DNA from 3 places in the Colwellia sp. PAMC 21821 genome. Region 1 is predicted to be linked to each of the others. Evidence: predicted binding sites of a transcription regulator. Region 1 holds the regulator's gene; each other region holds the start of a gene.

Evidence for each region. Region 1 encodes sigma-54, which starts transcription at its own class of promoters, with help from an activator protein. Its sites were predicted from a motif close to GTTGGCACGNNNNTNGNNT; they were not measured.
Region 2: a site for sigma-54 is predicted at 2,549-2,567, ahead of A3Q33_RS07545 (BON domain-containing protein). Genes of this name have one in related genera too.
Region 3: a site for sigma-54 is predicted at 3,908-3,926, ahead of pdsR (proteobacterial dedicated sortase system response regulator). Genes of this name have one in related genera too.

The regions. Positions count from the first base shown of each region.
Region 1 is NZ_CP014943.1:1,535,905-1,542,025, reverse strand. It holds gene A3Q33_RS06520 (HPr family phosphocarrier protein) at 240-518, opposite strand; gene rapZ (RNase adapter RapZ) at 525-1,379, opposite strand; gene ptsN (PTS IIA-like nitrogen regulatory protein PtsN) at 1,386-1,838, opposite strand; gene hpf (ribosome hibernation promoting factor) at 1,868-2,155, opposite strand; gene A3Q33_RS06500 (RNA polymerase factor sigma-54) at 2,191-3,699, opposite strand; gene lptB (LPS export ABC transporter ATP-binding protein) at 3,760-4,491, opposite strand; gene lptA (lipopolysaccharide transport periplasmic protein LptA) at 4,492-4,971, opposite strand; gene lptC (LPS export ABC transporter periplasmic protein LptC) at 5,003-5,569, opposite strand; gene kdsC (3-deoxy-manno-octulosonate-8-phosphatase KdsC) at 5,566-6,111, opposite strand; gene A3Q33_RS06475 (KpsF/GutQ family sugar-phosphate isomerase) at 6,113-6,121, opposite strand, start outside.
Region 2 is NZ_CP014943.1:1,779,183-1,785,303, forward strand. It holds gene A3Q33_RS07530 (YqaA family protein) at 1-207, opposite strand, end outside; gene greB (transcription elongation factor GreB) at 338-811, opposite strand; gene A3Q33_RS07540 (outer membrane beta-barrel protein) at 1,435-2,016, shown strand; gene A3Q33_RS07545 (BON domain-containing protein) at 2,601-3,152, shown strand; gene A3Q33_RS07550 (GGDEF domain-containing response regulator) at 3,318-4,304, shown strand; gene A3Q33_RS07555 (MgtC/SapB family protein) at 4,644-5,084, opposite strand; gene A3Q33_RS07560 (YiaD family glycine zipper/OmpA-like lipoprotein) at 5,357-5,986, opposite strand.
Region 3 is NZ_CP014943.1:4,537,567-4,543,687, forward strand. It holds gene dinG (ATP-dependent DNA helicase DinG) at 54-2,168, shown strand; gene A3Q33_RS18950 (DoxX family membrane protein) at 2,294-2,719, shown strand; gene pdsO (sortase-associated OmpA-like protein PdsO) at 2,883-3,755, opposite strand; gene pdsR (proteobacterial dedicated sortase system response regulator) at 4,028-4,741, shown strand; gene pdsS (proteobacterial dedicated sortase system histidine kinase) at 4,748-6,121, shown strand, end outside.

The sequences.
Region 1 (6,121 bases):
ACATTCGACTATTTGGATGAATATGGCAAAGCGACTAAGGAGGCAACGCCGAGAATGAATATGTTTGAGAAATATCGTTTGTGCTAAATTCTCAAATGTAGCGTAAGTTAGCTAATTCATTTTCCAATGAGTATTTAATATTAATAATTATCCGCGTTGAGTTTACCGTAATTTACGAGTTTTCACAGCTTTTTTATTAACTTAAGCGCGAACTGACATAGCGCTAAATGCGCTGATTGTTATTCAGCTTCATCGAATCTGTTACTAAAGAGTTGGCAAATTTCTTCGAGTGCTAATTCGGCATCTTCCCCTGAAGCAATTACCTTGACGGTTTTACCTTGTGCGCCGGCGAGTAGCATTAAGCCCATGATACTATTCGCGTCTGCACGGTTTTCGTCTAACTCAATAGTCACTTTAGCGGTAAACTTTTGGCTCAGCTGTGCAAGTTTAGATGCTGCTCGGGCATGTAGACCAAGTTTATTAATAATAAGTACTTTTCGGCTTGCTTGTGTGCTCATGGTGATTTACTTATCAGTAACAGGTAAGTCACGATGACGAGATTGCACGTCTTTACGTTCTTTACGCATATTATTTGCCAGTAATTCGGCAATATAAACCGAACGATGCATACCGCCCGTACAACCAATCGCAATGGTAATATAACTGCGATTGTTTCGTTCTAGATGTGGTAACCAAGTCATCATAAAACTGTTAATTTGCCAAATAAACTTTGTCACTATAGGTTGGCTAGCAAGAAAGTCTTGTACTGGTTTATCTAATCCTGTGAAGCCCTTTAGCTCTTTATCCCAAAAAGGGTTTGGTAAAAATCGCGCATCAAAAACATAGTCAGCATCTTGTGGTACACCATGTTTAAAACCAAATGACTCAAATACAACGACCATTGAGCCAGATTTTTTCCCCAAAATTCGTTCTCTAACTAAGTCGGCGAGTTGATGTGGCGTAAGCTGGCTAGTGTTGATATATAAGTGTGCTCGACTGGCTATTGGTTCAAGGAGCTTTTTCTCTAAGGCAATGGCTTGATCTAAGGCAATATTTTGTTTAATTAACGGATGTAAGCGTCGTGTTTCACTGAATCGACGAATAAGGTCACTATCATCAGCATCTAAATAAAGTAAGCTTAATTCAACCGCATTGGGCATATATTCAATGATTTCAGGCACATCATTAGGATCAGCGGGGAGGTTTCGCACATCGAGACTTACGGCTACATTCTCATAATCATTAATGACAGTATGGATGAGTGCAGGTAACAAGTTGACTGGAATATTATCAACGCAATAGTAGCCTAAATCCTCTAAAACGCGCAGTGCAACACTTTTACCTGACCCTGAACGGCCACTGACAATAATTAGCTTCATTTGTGTTTAACTCGCTTGTTGGATTAACTGATATAATTCTTGGTTACTTTCGCATTTACGTACTTGCTTGCAAAATTGCTTATCGCGAAAAATTTTTGCAATGCTCTGTAATGTACTGAGGTGGTTTTGACATTCTTCTTCAGGCACAAATAAGGCAATAAAAATATCAACTGCGCGATGATCAATAGCGTCAAAATCAATTGCTTCTTCTGTCGTTATTACCACGGCAATGGGCTGTGTAGCATTTTCCAAACGACCATGCGGTATAGCAATGCCATTACCTATGCCAGTTGACCCCATTCTTTCACGCTTAACTAGGCTTTCTAATAGCTGAAATGTGTCATGGTCAGCCAATTTATCGGCGGCCAGGCTACTTAAGTATTCTAGAATGCGTTTTTTACTGGAACCCGGTGCTGCACAAATAGTGCAGTCCGGGGATAAAATGTCTTGCAACTTCATAAACTTATAAAACCTAAAGCGACTTGGCGCTAATGTTTGTTAATTTTGCCTTTGTATTTCAGGATTTGGCGATCTAGCTTATCAATTAATGCATCAATTGATGCATACATATCATTATGCTCGGCCTTCGCGTGAACCTCTGAGCCACTTAAGTGCACAGTAGATTCGGCAATCTGATTCAATTTTTCTACGGTTAATACTACATGTACATTATTGATATGCTCAAAATGACGTTCTAGCTTTTCAAACTTGCCATTAACATAATCACGTAATGAGTCGGTAACATCGACATGGTGTCCAGTAAGATTAATTTGCATATGCTTCATTCCTCTTTTTTGGTGAATAAGACTGCCTACAATAGGCTTTTACGTTGATTTGACGGCGGTATAGAGAGCGACTCTCGATACTTGGCAATGGTTCTCCTCGCTACTTTTATACCTTGTTCAGCTAATATATCTGCGATTTTACTGTCGCTTAATGGCTTTGCGGGTATTTCGGCAGCGACGAGTTTTTTAATTAATTCACGAATAGCTGTTGAAGAGCACTCACCGCCATTTTCAGTACTTACGTGGCTAGAGAAAAAGTATTTAAGCTCAAAAATGCCTCTCGGTGTGTGCATGTATTTTTGTGTCGTAACACGAGAAATGGTTGATTCATGCATGTCTACAGCTTCTGCAATATCATTTAACACCATAGGTCGCATAGCTTCAGGACCATGTTCAAAGAAACCTTGTTGGCGTTGTACAATGCAATTTGAAACTTTTAATAAGGTATCATTGCGACTTTCTAAACTTTTGATAAACCATTTTGCTTCTTGTAAATTCGAGCGAATGAACTGACTATCAGCAGATGATTTCATTGACCTAGACATGGCGGCATATTGTTGATTAACTGATAATTTAGGTGCTGTATCGGGATTGAGCTCTACCGTCCAACGACCATTTTTCTTCTCAACGGAGACATCAGGAATTACGTATTGTTCTTCACTTTTTATGACGCTATCACCCGGGCGAGGATCTAAAGATTGGATCAAGCGAATAACTTCGCGTAATTGATCTTCTTTAATGCGCAATTTACGCATCAATTGTCGATAATCGCGATTACCAAGCAAGTCAATGTGCTCAGTGACGGCTAATTTACTTTCTGCTAGCCAAGGCGTATCTTTCGCAAATTGATTGAGCTGGATAAGTAAACACTCAGGAATTGAACGGGCAGCCACGCCAACGGGATCAAAAACGTTAATTCGTTTTAGTACCACTTCAACTTCATCGAGTTCTACATCGTCTATACCAACGCTTTCTAAGATCTCATCTGCGGTCACCGTTAAATAGCCGGCTTCATCAATGGCTTCAATAATGGCGATGGCAATGGTTCTGTCGGTATCGCTAAATGGCGTGAGTTGCATTTGCCACATAAGGTGGTCTTGTAGTGAGTCTTTCGTTTCACCCTGATAGGTATAATCTTCTGATGCGTGACCAACACCGCCGCTGCTAGCGCTAGCACTAAAGTTATCATCCCAAGTGCTATCACTGTTTAATTCTTCGGGAATATCGGTTTTGGCTAAACCTTCTGAGGAGCTAATTTCATCGATACTGGGGGCAGAATCTTCGCTACCATCGGAGGAGGCCATTTCTTTACTTTCGCCAACGCCTGCCGAGTATGCTTCTTCTAAATTGTCAGGGGTACTTTCAGAGTTATTATCAAAAGATTCATCAATTTCAAGTAAAGGATTACTTTCGAGTGCTTCTTGAATTTCTTGCTGGAGATCCAAAGTCGATAATTGCAGTAGCTTGATCGCCTGCTGCAATTGCGGGGTCATCGTTAATTGTTGTCCGATACGGAGTTGCAGAGTAGGACGCATTTACGTTTTCATTTCCCTGTTGAAATACATTAATTTTGTACCGCTTAAGTGTGTTATTCACTATAGCGTGAATTGTTCACCAAGGTATACATCTCTTACATGTTGATTCGCAAGTATTTGATTAGAATTACCTTCAGCGATCAGTTCACCATGACTAACGATATAAGCATGTTCACAAACATCGAGTGTTTCTCGTACATTATGATCAGTGATCAAAATACCAATGCCGCGTTCTTTTAAGTGTAGGATAATTTTTTTTATATCACCTACTGAAATTGGGTCAACACCAGCAAAGGGTTCATCAAGTAGAATAAATTTAGGGTCTGCCGCTAAAGCGCGAGCTATTTCAACACGTCGGCGTTCACCGCCAGATAAACTCATACCTAAGTTATCTTTGATATGACCGATGTTAAATTCTTCTAATAAATGTTCAAGTTTTTCTTCTCGCTCAACATCACTTAGGCTTTTACGTGTTTGTAAAATAGCCATAATGTTGTCATAAACAGATAACTTGCGAAAAATAGAGGCTTCTTGTGGTAAATAGCCGATGCCCTTGCGCGCGCGCTCATGCATCGGCAACAAGGTTAAGTCTTCACCGTTTAACACTATTGAGCCACTGTCGTTATTGACTAAGCCAACAATCATATAAAAGGAGGTAGTTTTACCCGCGCCATTGGGACCTAATAAGCCAACTATTTGTCCGGCGGACACTTTCATACTGACGTTTTTAACGACTTTTCTGCCTTTGTAGGCTTTTGCAAGACCGGTTGCTGATAATGTTGAAGTTGACATTTACTCTTGCTTGTCCTTAGATTTTTTAGGCAGTTCAGTTTTATTTTTTGGCTGTAATACCGTTTCTACTTTAGCGTTATCTAGGCTTTCAGCATTGACATATTCGGTGTCAAAATTATAAGTGATTTTACTGCCGCTAACTTCACTACCTTCTTGGCGTAGAAGTGCATTACCTGAAATAACCACGGTGTTCATACTGGGTTCATACCGAATTTCATTGGCTTGTAAATTTATTGGGCTACCATCTTGCAACGTTTGCTCAAATGTCGCTGGTGAACCCTTGGCAATATAAATTTTGTTATCACTTTTATCTTCGGTAATTACCTGAACTAATTCCGCATGTATCGTTAGTGTGCCTTGAGCAATAATGACATTATCGATATAACTGAATATTTTGTTTTTTAGATCGGCAGCTTGTCGCGAAGAAGATATTTTAATTTCTTGTTCAACATTAAACTTTTCGGCGCTTACTGTTGGCACTAATAATGCGAATACGGTAAGGCAAATAAGGCTATTTTTTAATTTTTTTATAAATGGTTTGCACATGTTCAGTCAATGTCATCTGTGTTGTGTTTAAGTCTACAATTAATCCTGAGCCATACATAGTAAATCCTTTACCTAATATTAAGATAGTTTGCTCTGAGCTGATTATATTAGTTTTTAAATCCATTTCTAAATTTTTTCCGTGTACTTCCTGTATCAAACTGTCTTCATCAGTGGCGATTAAACGTACGCGATTTTTCAATTTTACACGATTATTATTATATAACGTGCCTTCATTGGCTGTTACTTGCCATGTAGGTTTGTTGTTTTTTGGGTATAGGGTATATCTTGGGTATTCAAAGTGTGTGACCTCTAATTGAGCATAATGTTCCATTCGCTGTGCTTCAACATTATATGATAATGCACCGGTTGCTTTGTAAACATCGCTGTTGAGGTTTTCAGCAATAAATTCTGGATTAGTAGCATTGTCGAGGATACTACTGGTTTCTTTCTTAGCGCCATACCACTCAAGTAGGCCATAAGTCGTTAACGCCAAAATAAATAAGGTTATTGTCGCAAGGGTGATGCGATTCATATACTGGCACCCTTTGCATCGGCTAAAGTATGCTGACTTTGCATAATAAGGTCGCAAGTTTCGCGCACAGCACCAAAACCACCTCGGGTATAGGTTGTGTAGTCACAAAGATTTAAAATGGCAGGGTGCGCGTCATTTACTGCAATACTAAAACCAACGTAGTTAAGGCACTCAAAATCGGGCATATCGTCGCCAATGTACGCGACTTGTTCAGGCGTAAGTTGCAAAGCGTCTATCATCGCTTTTAATGCGGGCAGTTTATTTTCTTCGCCTTGCACTATGTGTTTAACGTTTAATGCGGTCATGCGTGTTTGGACGATATTAGATTTTCTGCCCGTGATCACGGCAACATCAACACCACTTGCACCTAAAGCTTTAATGCCATAACCATCTTTGGTATGAAAGGCTTTTAGTTCTTCACCGTTATTGCCTAAGTAGATACGACCGTCAGAAAAAACACCGTCAATATCACAAACAAAAAGTTTAATTTTTTGCGCCTTTTGCCAAACACTTGGCGCTACTTTTCCGTATAAACTGTCCAAACTAAAGCAC
Region 2 (6,121 bases), 240 kb from region 1:
AGCACCAACAATACAGCCCAATGTTGCCATTAACGCAATAAGCCATATTTTCTCACGGCGTGCCTGCATTAGCGGCACTAATATCGCCTCTAAAGGAATGGGTACTATGGTTGATTCTAAAAACGATGCGATAGTAATACCCTGAAGCATGTTCTTAGAGTCTATAAACCGACGTGTTTTTTGTTTGAGCTTTTTCTGCATTGACATAAAAAATCCTTTTAATCGCAGGCTTAAGGGAATAAGCGATAATATTTTTCTAAAGTAAAGATGCAGTTCTAACAATATTGTTTTGCACTACAAAATACCGATGGCTAGCCCATGATGATATGTATGCTAGTTATTTTTCATATTGAATAGCATTAACGTACCAAATTTTTTCACCCGCTGGCGTTTTAACCACCACTTCGTCATCAACTTCTTTCTTTAAACATGCCCGTGAAATCGGTGAATCAATTGAGGAGTAGTCGTTACGTCCATAGATTTCTTCGGGACCAACTATGCGAAATTTTAATGTCTCATTCTCGTCATTTTCTAAACTTACCCAGGCGCCAAAAAACACTTTGCCTTCTTGTTGTGGGCCGTAGTCGACAATTTTTAATTCTTCGAGTATTTTACGCAAGTAACGCACACGTCGGTCAATTTCGCGTAGGCGCTTTTTGTTATATTGATAATCAGCGTTCTCACTTCGGTCACCTAAACTTGCGGCCCACGAAACTTTTCGGGTGGTTTCTGGACGGTCTTCTCGCCAAAGTTTATTTAACTCTTGTTGCAGTAAAACATAGCCGGGTCGGGTGATTAATTTTGTTTTCATATAGAAGTAGAGTAATTTCGATAATTGAAGATGAATAGCAGCGCAGTGATATTTTGCAAAAAACACGAAAAATAATACACTCATTAAGTAGTAATAATATAGTGAAAAATATTGCTTTGCTAGGATGTATTTATTGAGACAACGCCAAATAAATTTATTTTATAAATAATTACAGGCATCAATCTACAACCACAAAGCTATCCATAACGTTTTTGATTATCAAAAATTTTAATAATCAATGCAACGCTTATTACTATCACTCTAAACCTGCCGTTAGAATGAATAAACTTACGAAGAATCGTGTAACAGTCATCACGCTTTCGCAATATTCCTGTCGATAACTTAACAGACAAAGTTTTGTATAAAAATCAACCTGTCACTTTCTTGCAAGACCATGTAATATTTGCATTTTTATAGAAAACATTACACATTAGTTCTAAAACGCATAAATCCCCCTTAAATGATAAGAAAAATATAATATTTAAAATCAATAACTTAAAATACTGCCCCATCTTGGCATATACCTTGTATGAAGACTATTGAACCAAGAAGTTATATTCCCTATTTCACTTGTTATAACTTTTTAAATTACCGAAGTATTAAAGATTTAAACGGAGACTCTCATGAAAAAGACATTATTAGCCACTCTTACAGCTACATCCCTTATAGCAACATCAGGCTTAGCTTCTGCCGATCAATATTCTGACGTTGATCATCAAGGTATCTATGTGGGTGCGGGTTACGGATTACTCAAAGTCGATAGTGACGAAGGATTTGATGAAGACGACAATGCTGCCAATGCCTTTGTGGGTGCTCAAATTAATCAAGCATTCTCAATTGAGGCCGGTTATATAGATTTTGGTCGCCATGGTAACCAAGTATTTAATACTGAGGTTGATGGTTACACTTTAGCGCTTAAAGCCGGCTTACCAGTTAATGATCACCTAACAGTTTATATGAAAGGTGGTCAACTATGGTGGGACGCAGATATTAATGCGATTGAAGGTAGCAATAATGTTGATGGTAACGATTTTTTTTACGGTGCAGGGGCTTCAATAGCACTTACAGAAGGATGGGATTTACGCATTGAATACACACGCTTTGATATAGATTTTGAAAGAGATGAAATTGGTATCTTATCCAACATTGAAAGTTTCGATACTGATGTGGATTATGCAAGTATCAATATTCAATATACGTTTTAAGGTGATTGAAATATATCAACTTAAATCTTAGAGTTTGATGTTACCTTCCTCCCCTTAAATTAGGTAACCTTTGGGTTGGCACTTTGCCAACCCTTTTTTTATGTCTATAATTTATGTCCGATAGATATACTTAATCTCGTAGAAACAGGTTAATCGTAAAAAGTGTCTAGTATCAACCTTTAACAGGTCCTAAAATGCATACTCTTTAGACAGAAAACGTTTTCATCTAACTAATACAACTACAAACAGACTGTTTGAAGCCCGTTATAATTTAGCGTTGACATCGACTTATTCCTTGGTACAACAGCACCTCTGAAAAACTTAGAGAGAAGCTTAGTATTTTTAGTCAAAAAAATTCTGATTCAAAGGAAAATGTAATGGTCCTGAATCTTATAGATTTTTCATATCCTCCCTTTTACCCGCCATGTACTTTTTACAATCCGACCTGTAAATAAAGATAATATCTTTAAAAAAAAGTGCAACAAAAACAAAAAAATAATATACATATACTTATTAATCAATGCCTTATGCTTCTGGCATGGTTATAGCTTTAGTATCATTGACTTAACATAAAGGAGAATTATATGAAAAACTCAATTCGTTCAATTATCGCGTTAACATTATTAACAGTTGGTTCATCAGCAGCTTATGCTGAAAATACATGGAAAGACACTTCAAAAGACGCTTGGTTAGATGGTAAAGCTGAAAGCACTTTGTTATTTAACACGAATCTTAATTCTTTTGACATTAACACTGATGTTAAAAATGGTGTTGTAATTCTAACAGGTAAGGTTGAAAGCGACGTTGATAAAGCGTTGGCAGGAGAACTAGTTGCCAGCCTAGAAGGCGTAAATTCAGTCGATAACCGTTTAACTGTGATTAATGATGAGTCGCACAAAGACAGTAAAATGCTCACCGCATTGACAGACTCAAAAATTGAAACCGTTGTTAAGACAAAACTATTGTTTGAGTCAGAAGTCAGCGGCACAGATATTGAAGTAGAAGTAAAACAAGGCGTAGTGACGTTGTCTGGTAAAGTTGATTCAGATGCTGCAAAACAATTAGCCGTTACTTTAGCTAAAAATACAACTGACGTTAAGTCGGTTGTTGATAAATTGAAAATTTCTAAGCATTAATTTTTGCAATAGTTAGTTAAAAGCACACCTAAGGTGTGCTTTTATTTTTTTGAAAAATTCAAGTTGTAATAAACCGCTAACTATTATTATAGTGCGAGTTAGGTTTAGATTTAATATTCTTTCGATATTAATTTATTTCATTCTCAAAAAAATTGGCAGGATTGCATGGCTTCACCAACGCTCTCTCAAGATAATGTATACCCGATAATATCTAACTTAACAAATACACTGGAAGTACCCAAAAGTGACTCTCAGTTAACTTTATTACTTGTGCACAGATTTGAAAATCAACTGAATCATTGGAGTAATATTTTTGGTGCTCATTTTTTAATACAAACAGCTAATGATGGCTTAACTGCTCTAAAGGCTATATTAAACGGCAACGTTGACATAGTCCTGTCATCGACACAATTAGCTCAATTGACTGGTTTAGATGTTTGCAAATTTGTTAAACAACATAAGTCGACAGAGCATATTCAAATGATATTTGTGAGTGAGCATTATAGTGAATTGGAAGAGGAGAAAATGCTATCTTTAGGGGCTATTGATTATATTGCCTCAGATACTCTACCCAAAATATTATTTAGCCGTGTTAAAAACCATATAAAACTGGTTAAGCACACTAAAGAGCTTGAACTGGTTTCAAAAATCGATGCTTTAACCGGTATCGCTAACCGATGGTGTTTTGATAGTCAGTTAGCACTCGACTGGCAGGCAGTAATGAGAGGAGCAGGAGAAATATCGATAATTATGATAGATATTGACCACTTTAAACATTATAACGATGAGTTTGGCCATGTAAAAGGTGATGAATGCTTAACCTTAGTTGCCCAATGTTTAGTTGCGACTAAAAAGCGCACTACAGATCTTGTTGCTAGATTTGGGGGCGAAGAGTTTGTTATTTTGCTTCCATTTACCAACCTACTTGGCGCTAAAAAAATAGCCAAAAACTTAGTTAAATCGGTTAATGAGCTAAATATTTCACACGCGACTAAAGCAAAACACCCTAACGTTACGATTAGTGCAGGTGTTGCAAGTTATTCACCAACTTTTAAAGATGAAAAAAAGTTTGGTATTACAGACTTTATAAATAGAGCCGACGTTAAGTTATATAAAGCAAAAACTTACGGTCGTAACCAATTGTGTTGTTAATGAATAATTGAGGGGAAAAATTTTGCAGAACTATTTGAAAGTATTTGATCAGATATTTAAAAAAAACATTAAAAGCCGGCCGAGAAATCCTTATGTTCAATTAGGTCAATATTACTGCTGGTACAATCAGAAAAGCACACAATACTTTCAATCTGATAGCGCTGAATAATGCATTAGGCCGAGCACTATTATTTCCAGTATATGTATATGTATAAAGACTATAGTACAGATACTCTGTAACTAAGTAATATTAATAACGCAGTACTTAATATTACTTAGTTACAATGATTTATAATAGTATAGTGAGTAAGGCCTTTCTGAACTCATTCAAAAAAAGCATCAATCTTTAGGTAATTTTTTTTTCACCCGACCTATAACCTTTAGAGTTGCAAAGGTCATAATACTTAATGCAATAGCAATTTCTATACGTTCTAAGCCAACCGCAATACCAATAGCGCCAGTAGACCAGATAGCGGCCGCCGTTGAAGTACCGCTTACTTGCGATGAATCTTTTAAAATTGCACCACCACCGATAAAGCCAATACCTGTAACAATGCCTGCAATAACTTTAGATTGAGCGTCTTGGTCATTAAATATCGACATTGCAAGAATAGTAAAGGTACAAGCTGCCATCGATACTAAAGGAAAAGTTCTTAAACCCGCGGATCTACTGCTCGCTTCTCTTTCCCATGCAGTCATAAAAGGTAAGACTAATGCAATTAAAAGCTGCATTAGATTTTTCAATACATCATCCACATTAATGTTAAATAATTCCATCATCTATTTACCCTATATTATATTAATCTCACTAATACTCTGAGCATTTATACTGCTTAGCTCAACCAACTGTTGCAAATAAAAGTAGACCACCTAATGAATAAAGTTGGCATTATACCAACTCGGTCCTCGCAGAATCGAGTATTAAGGTTTGTTATTTATGACACTACCCGAGTTTTCTTTTTGTTACAATATATTGCTACGGACTTATGTTTATCCAAAAAAATACCGCGACAGCGCGCGGTATTTTAATGTTAATTATGCTAACAAATTAATTAGGCTTGGTTTGGAATAATTTGAATTTCTACACGACGATTCAATGCTCGGCCATTCGCGGTGGTGTTGTCAGCAACCGCTCGAGATTCACCGTATCCAACAGTTTGCAGTCTACTCGCCATAATGTCTTGGTTCGTTAAATATTGCTTAACACTACCGGCACGTTGCTCAGACAAATTTTGATTAAATTCAGCTGCGCCTTGACTATCAGTATGGCCTTCAATACTTAATAAGGTTTTCTCGTATTTATTTAACACCCGTGCAATATCATCCAGTGTACTGTAGAAACCAGAAGTAATATAAGCTTGACCTGTCGCAAATGTAATATTGGCAGGCATAATTAAACGCAGATTATCACCTTCACGCACTACTTCAATACCAGAGCCTGATAATTCGTCACGAAACTCTTGCTCTTGTTTATCCATATAATCACCAATCGCAACACCCGCAAGCGCACCGATTGCAGCGCCCCAAACAGCACGTTTATTTTTATGATTACTCGTCGACTTGCCGATAACTGCGCCGGTAATAGCGCCAATAGCAGCACCTTTTTCTTTGTTGGTGCTTGCACAACCGGTGAATGCTAAAGTCAAAACAACGACACTGATGATGGATTTTTTAAACTGCATAGATACGACCTTAAAAAAGAAAATAATACAAAATGAATAACTTGTTTTCATCATACCAAGGTTAAATGAATGGCCGATGAACGCGAGAACCTGATTGTATCAATTAACTACGAAGATATAACCTTTAAAGATCAA
Region 3 (6,121 bases), 1.9 Mb from region 1:
TAATATATACAGCAGTGTAAATCATCTATTGTCGATAGGAAACTACAGCCGCGATGTTAAGCGATAAAATTAAGCAAGTGATAAGAACCTCCTACAAAGCCATAGGTGAAAACCTGACCAACTTTAACCCGCGAAAGCAGCAAACCTTTTTAATTGCTGAAATTGCGAAAACCCTTGCCGGAGATTACGATAAAGTACGTAAAATAATCACCATTGAAGCCGGTACCGGCACCGGTAAGTCTTTAGCGTACGCGTTGGGTTCTATTCCGCTCGCCATAAGTCGAAACAAAAAAGTGTGTATTGCCACCGCTACTGTGGCGTTGCAAGAGCAATTAGTTGATAAAGATTTACCGTTTTTAAAAAAACACAGTGGATTAGACTTTAACTTCACCTTAGCAAAAGGTAGACAGCGCTATGTTTGTCGACAAAAGCTTGCGCTAGCTGTAGCCAATGACGACAGTCCACAAGCCGGTTTTACCTTTGCAGAAAAACCACAAGCGGGCGATATTCGCACCTTGAACAAGATGCACAAAGCACTCAATGATAACACTTGGCCGGGCGATATTGACGCGTGGCCCGAGCCCATTAATCATCATATTTGGCAACAAATCCAGGCTGACAAACACAGTTGTTTAAAGCATTTATCAGACCATAGCCATTGCCCATTTCATAAAGCTAGAGAGACCATGGAGGCAGCCGATGTTGTCGTGGTAAACCACAGTTTACTACTGGCTGATTTAGAGCTAGGGGGAGGCAGAATATTATCAGCACCTGAAGACACTTTTTACATTATTGATGAAGCACATCACCTACCAAAAGTAACGCGTGACCATTCCAGTGCGACTCTTACCATCAAGGGAGCCATTGACTGGCTTAGTAAGCTGCAAGAAACTGGCGATAAAATAGCAGCGCTAGTAAAATCCAATAGCACCATCTCGCCATCAATAAAATTAGCGGACGATTGCCAAGATATATTATCCGACATGCAAAAAGTGCTAAGTTTTATTGATAATAATCGCAGTATTTATTTTCATCAATCTTCGTCAAATAGCCCACTAAAACAAAGTCAAAATCAAGCGCTACAATATCGCTTTGAAAACGGTATTGTGCCAAAATCATTAAAAAATTGGGCCGAAGATTTAACCGATAGTTCAAAGAAATGTTTAGCGCATTTAAACAAGCTTTATAACTTGTTAATGGAGTCGGTAAAAGACGGCGACACGCAAATGTATTTAGCAGAACCTTTGTTAGCTGAATCGGGATTTATGATCCAACGTCTAGAAAACTTTAATTCGTTATGGCAGATGTATGCTAAAACCGATAGTGAGAAAGGTGCGCCTATGGCGCGTTGGTTAGAGCAAATTGAAGGTAAACGAAGCGACTATCTTATTAGTGGTTCGCCCATAGAAGTTGGCTTCACTCTAGAAGATATGCTCTGGTCTAAATGTGAAGGTGCCGTTTTATGCTCCGCCACTATTTTAGCTTTGAACTCGTTCGATCATTTTCGTCGACAAGCGGGGCTAAGAACTGATGATGGCAGCCAATATCAAAAAGTTGATTCGCCTTTTGATTATCAAAATAATGCTCAGTTAATTGTGCCTAAAATGCAGTATGAGCCCAGTGCCGATGCGTTTACAGATGAGCTTATTGCTAAACTTCCTGAACAAATTCAGCGCGGAAAAGCGACATTAGTGCTGTTTTCTTCTTATTGGCAAATGGATAAAGTGGTCACGGCACTGCGAGAACAAACTAAACTCAGTATATTAGTGCAAGGCGAGCAATCTCGACAAAAAATTATTGAAACCCACAAAACCCTTTGCGATAAACAGCAAAACAGTATCATTTTTGGTACGCAAAGTTTTTCAGAAGGTCTAGATTTACCCGGTGACTATCTCACCAATGTTATTATCACCAAGTTACCGTTTTCAGTGCCGTCATCTCCGGTAGAAGAAGCACAGGCTGAATACATTACCGCTAAGGGTGGTAATCCTTTTATGTCTATTTCAGTGCCTGAAACCTCGAAAAAGCTTATTCAGGCCACAGGACGATTACTGCGTAATGAAAAAGACCATGGTGTCATCGTGTTAATGGATCGTCGTTTAGTGAACAAGCGATACGGTAAAGACTTATTAAATTCGTTACCGCCATTTAAGCGTATTATCGAATAAGGATAGTGAATGAAATGGTTATCACACGGCATCGGCAAAAGAAAAAACATAACGCTGAAATTTAAACTAAGTTCCTCGGTCTTTTAGCATTGTTACTAACACTTTTATTTAATTGAGGAATTTATATGTCGACAGATGCTACCCTAGCCAACAAAAATTTTCAGAACAACCTACAATGGTCATTACTATTATTACGTGTAGGTGTGTTTATCGTAATGTTCGTTTGGACGCTAGATAAGTTTGTTAACCCTGCCCATAGTATTAAAATTTTCGAACATTTTTATAAAATCAGCGGTTTTACTGACATCCTTGCTTATAGTTTAGGCGCGCTACAATTAATATTAGTTATGGCGTTTTTATTCGGCATTAAAAAACGTTTAACCTATGGTTTAATTTTCCTGATGCACGCTGGTTCTACATTCTCAGCCTACGCACAATATTATGATGCCTTTAATAACCTATTGTTTTTTGCCGCTTGGCCTATGTTGGCTGCTTGTGCAGCGCTATATTTATTAAGAGAAGCTGACACTAAGTTTACTTTAGGTAAATAACTTTTTACTAAAGTTTCAACCTATAAATTTGAACCGATAAACGTCAATCAAAAACAAGCCAAGGTTATTCACCTTGGCTTGTTTTTTAATCTCCCCCCTTTAAAGTAAATTAATTGCTTGGGATAAACCCACTTAAAGTAGCTAACCACCCTTAATAATCGTGTTAAAAGTTCTTAGCCGTTTGCGAATGCTCTTGGCTTGTTACATCGTTTGCTAAAGCGGTGTTTTTTAACTTGATAACCACTCTTCGATCATAAAAACTCACTTCTTTATCTACTGATGCTACAACCGGTTGCTGTTCGCCAAAGGCAAATAAACTTATGCGGTCAGCTTTTACACCTAGGTCAATCAGGGCATTCTTAACCGCATTTATACGGGCTAATGAAATGGCTTGGTTTAACTCATCACTTCCTTGTTTGTCGGTGTAACCAGAAAGATCTAAGGTCAAATTAGGTGATTGTTGAACAATGCGCGCTAAGCTCGCTATTTGCTCTTGGTAATGCGACTTTATTTCACTAGAGCCAGTAGAGAACTGCAAGCTCATTAATAAGTTTTGCGCTTGTAATTGACTAGCTGCTTGATAGTTTTGCTCTAAAGCTATTAGCTCAGCTTGATAGCTTTGTTCAGCTTGCTCAATTTTTTCCTGATAACGTGCCAATGATGTTGCATTATTCTGTTGCTCTTTTTTATAGGCATTGGACAAATTGTCAATTTTGTCAGTAGCATTCATATTTTTTGCAATCATGTTACCTGCAATACCCGTAATAAAAGCACCAATAGGACCGCCCAAAACAGCGCCAATAACCATACCGGTACCAAAACCAATTTCTTCTTTCAATTGTGCAGAACTTTCTTGCTCTGCCTGCGCTTGTTGTGTTTTTTCATATGAACTGGCAAAGACTGGGCTTACCGTTAATGCAGAAATTAACGCGACATTAATCAATGTTTTTGCTATGCCAGATTCAACTGCGCGTGCTTTATTATCTGTGTTTACTTCTGTCGTAGTTAAGTGTGCTGTAGTTAATTGGTTTTTCATATTAGTGTCTCTCATCAATAGTGTTATAAATAGTGTGATAAATAAATAGCGGCTAACTAATGACCTAATTAGCTGCTTTGTTTTTGATGATGTTATTAAACCGTAGAAAAACGACGACTAAAGGACGCAAATATGGCAATTCACTGAGCAAATGTGGCAAGATTATGGCAATTACAACAATTAGCAGCATCGATGGGGTTTATTCGATATTATTTAACGCAGATATTCACGTAAATATTACGTACTTGCATATAAAGGGATAAGCAATCACCATGTCGAAACGTATCGCTATTGTTGAAGATGATGCCGCCATCAGAGAAAACTACGCAGATGTACTGCGCCTGCAAGGTTATCAAGTACAAACCTATGCTAATAAAAATAGCGCGATGGATGCGTTTAATTTACGCTTACCTAATTTAGCCATTTTAGATATTGGCCTTGAGCACGAATACGATGCTGGGTTCGAGTTATGCCAATGGCTGCGCTCGAAATCGACAACCTTACCCATTATTTTTTTAACCGCACGTGACAGTGATGTAGACACGGTTTCGGGATTGCGTATCGGCGCTGACGATTACCTCACTAAAGATATTAGTTTACCGCACCTGTCTGCACGTATTGCTGCGCTTTTTCGCCGCCAAGACGCTTTAGGTAAACCACAACAAGCGGATCACATGTTAACTATTGGGCCATTAACGGTAGATAGTCAGCGTATGACCATACAATGGCAAAGTCAGCATGTAGAGTTAACCATTACCGAGTTTTGGATGCTATACGCCTTAGCGAAACACCCAGGACATGTAAAGAACCGCAGTCAGTTGATGCAAGACTCGAAAATTTACGTTGATGACTCAACCATTACCTCACATATCAAACGAATACGTAAAAAATTCACTCATATCGATAACGACTTTAATTGTATTGAAACAGTTTATGGCATGGGCTATCGCTGGAACCAAAGCCCAGTAGAAGCTACAGGTAACTAAGCAATTATGGCAATGAAATGGCGTTTTGGCCTAAGAAGTAAGCTGCTATTATTATCAAGCTTTCTATTTACCATTCCTTGGTTTGGCTATCAATATGTTTGGGAAATGGAAAAATACCTACGATATGGCCAAGAGCAAACTATTATCGGCACAGCAAGAGCACTAGCTACCGCTATGCATGAACGGGCTAATCTATTTAACAACCAAGCCAGTTTTTTACCCAGTGTTGAAAAAGGCAAAGACTTATATAGTTATGGTTTGTCAGCGCCGATCCAGCTCGATGGATTGAATCAAGACTGGCCCGACTTTGCCAATAAAGCGCACTTTTATCAACAAAATAACCAACTTTATAGCCAATTAACACCAGAGAAGCTTTCAATAAACTTTACCGCTGCTGTAGGCACTTACGGTAAATATTTATATTTATACTTTGCTGTTATAGACGACAAAGTCATTTATCGTGACATCAATGCCCGCAGTATCACCAATAATGATCATTTAGAGCTCGCCTTTATCAATCCACAAGGCGTATTTAGTCGCTTTATTATTAGCAATAAAACCACCGGTTGGATAGACGCATACCGTATCACTGATATTCAAGATGATATTCCGGTACCGGCAAGACAAATTCAAGGACATTGGCGCGATACTCAGCAAGGTTATAACGTCGAGGTACGTGTGCCGTTAACTGAATTTAACGATAACATTGCCTTTGCCGTTCATGATGTAGACAGCCCGTTAGGTGTAATTGAAGCATCACTTGGCTCGGCCGATCCAAGCTCTGCCGAAACGTTAGGTACTATTTTAGTGCCCTCGCCTGAAATTGAACGCATTGTAAAAGGAATGAGCTACACCAACTCCAGCATATGGGTTGTTGACCAACATCACCGTGTTTTAGCCACAACTGGGAACATAAAAAAAGCCAGCGGTGTGTGGAATAAGCGCGTTAATCTCAATAATGAACGTATCGATAATGCAGATGAAAATGTTCTAATATCGGCTTGGTTTGCTTTTGAAAGTAAAATACTTAAGCCATTATATGAAAAAATTCTCACTCAGCCACCGAGTAACTTTATCGATCAACTTTATGATTCAGAAAACCTCACCGGCAAACATATCGAAAGTGCTTTAGCTGGTGAACCCATGTCGCAATGGCGTTTAAGTACCGATCAACAAGCGGTAGTGCTATCGGCCGCCTACCCCATATTTATCGATGAAAGTGTTAAAGGCGCGGTAATTGTAGAAGAAACGACGAATGGCATTCGTACATTAAGAAATCAGGCATTAGAAAAGCTTTTCAGTTCTATTTTAGCCATTATGTTAATAGGCGCTTTAGCCTTTTTCTTGTTTGCTTCGCGGATTTCAAACCGGATCAGAACC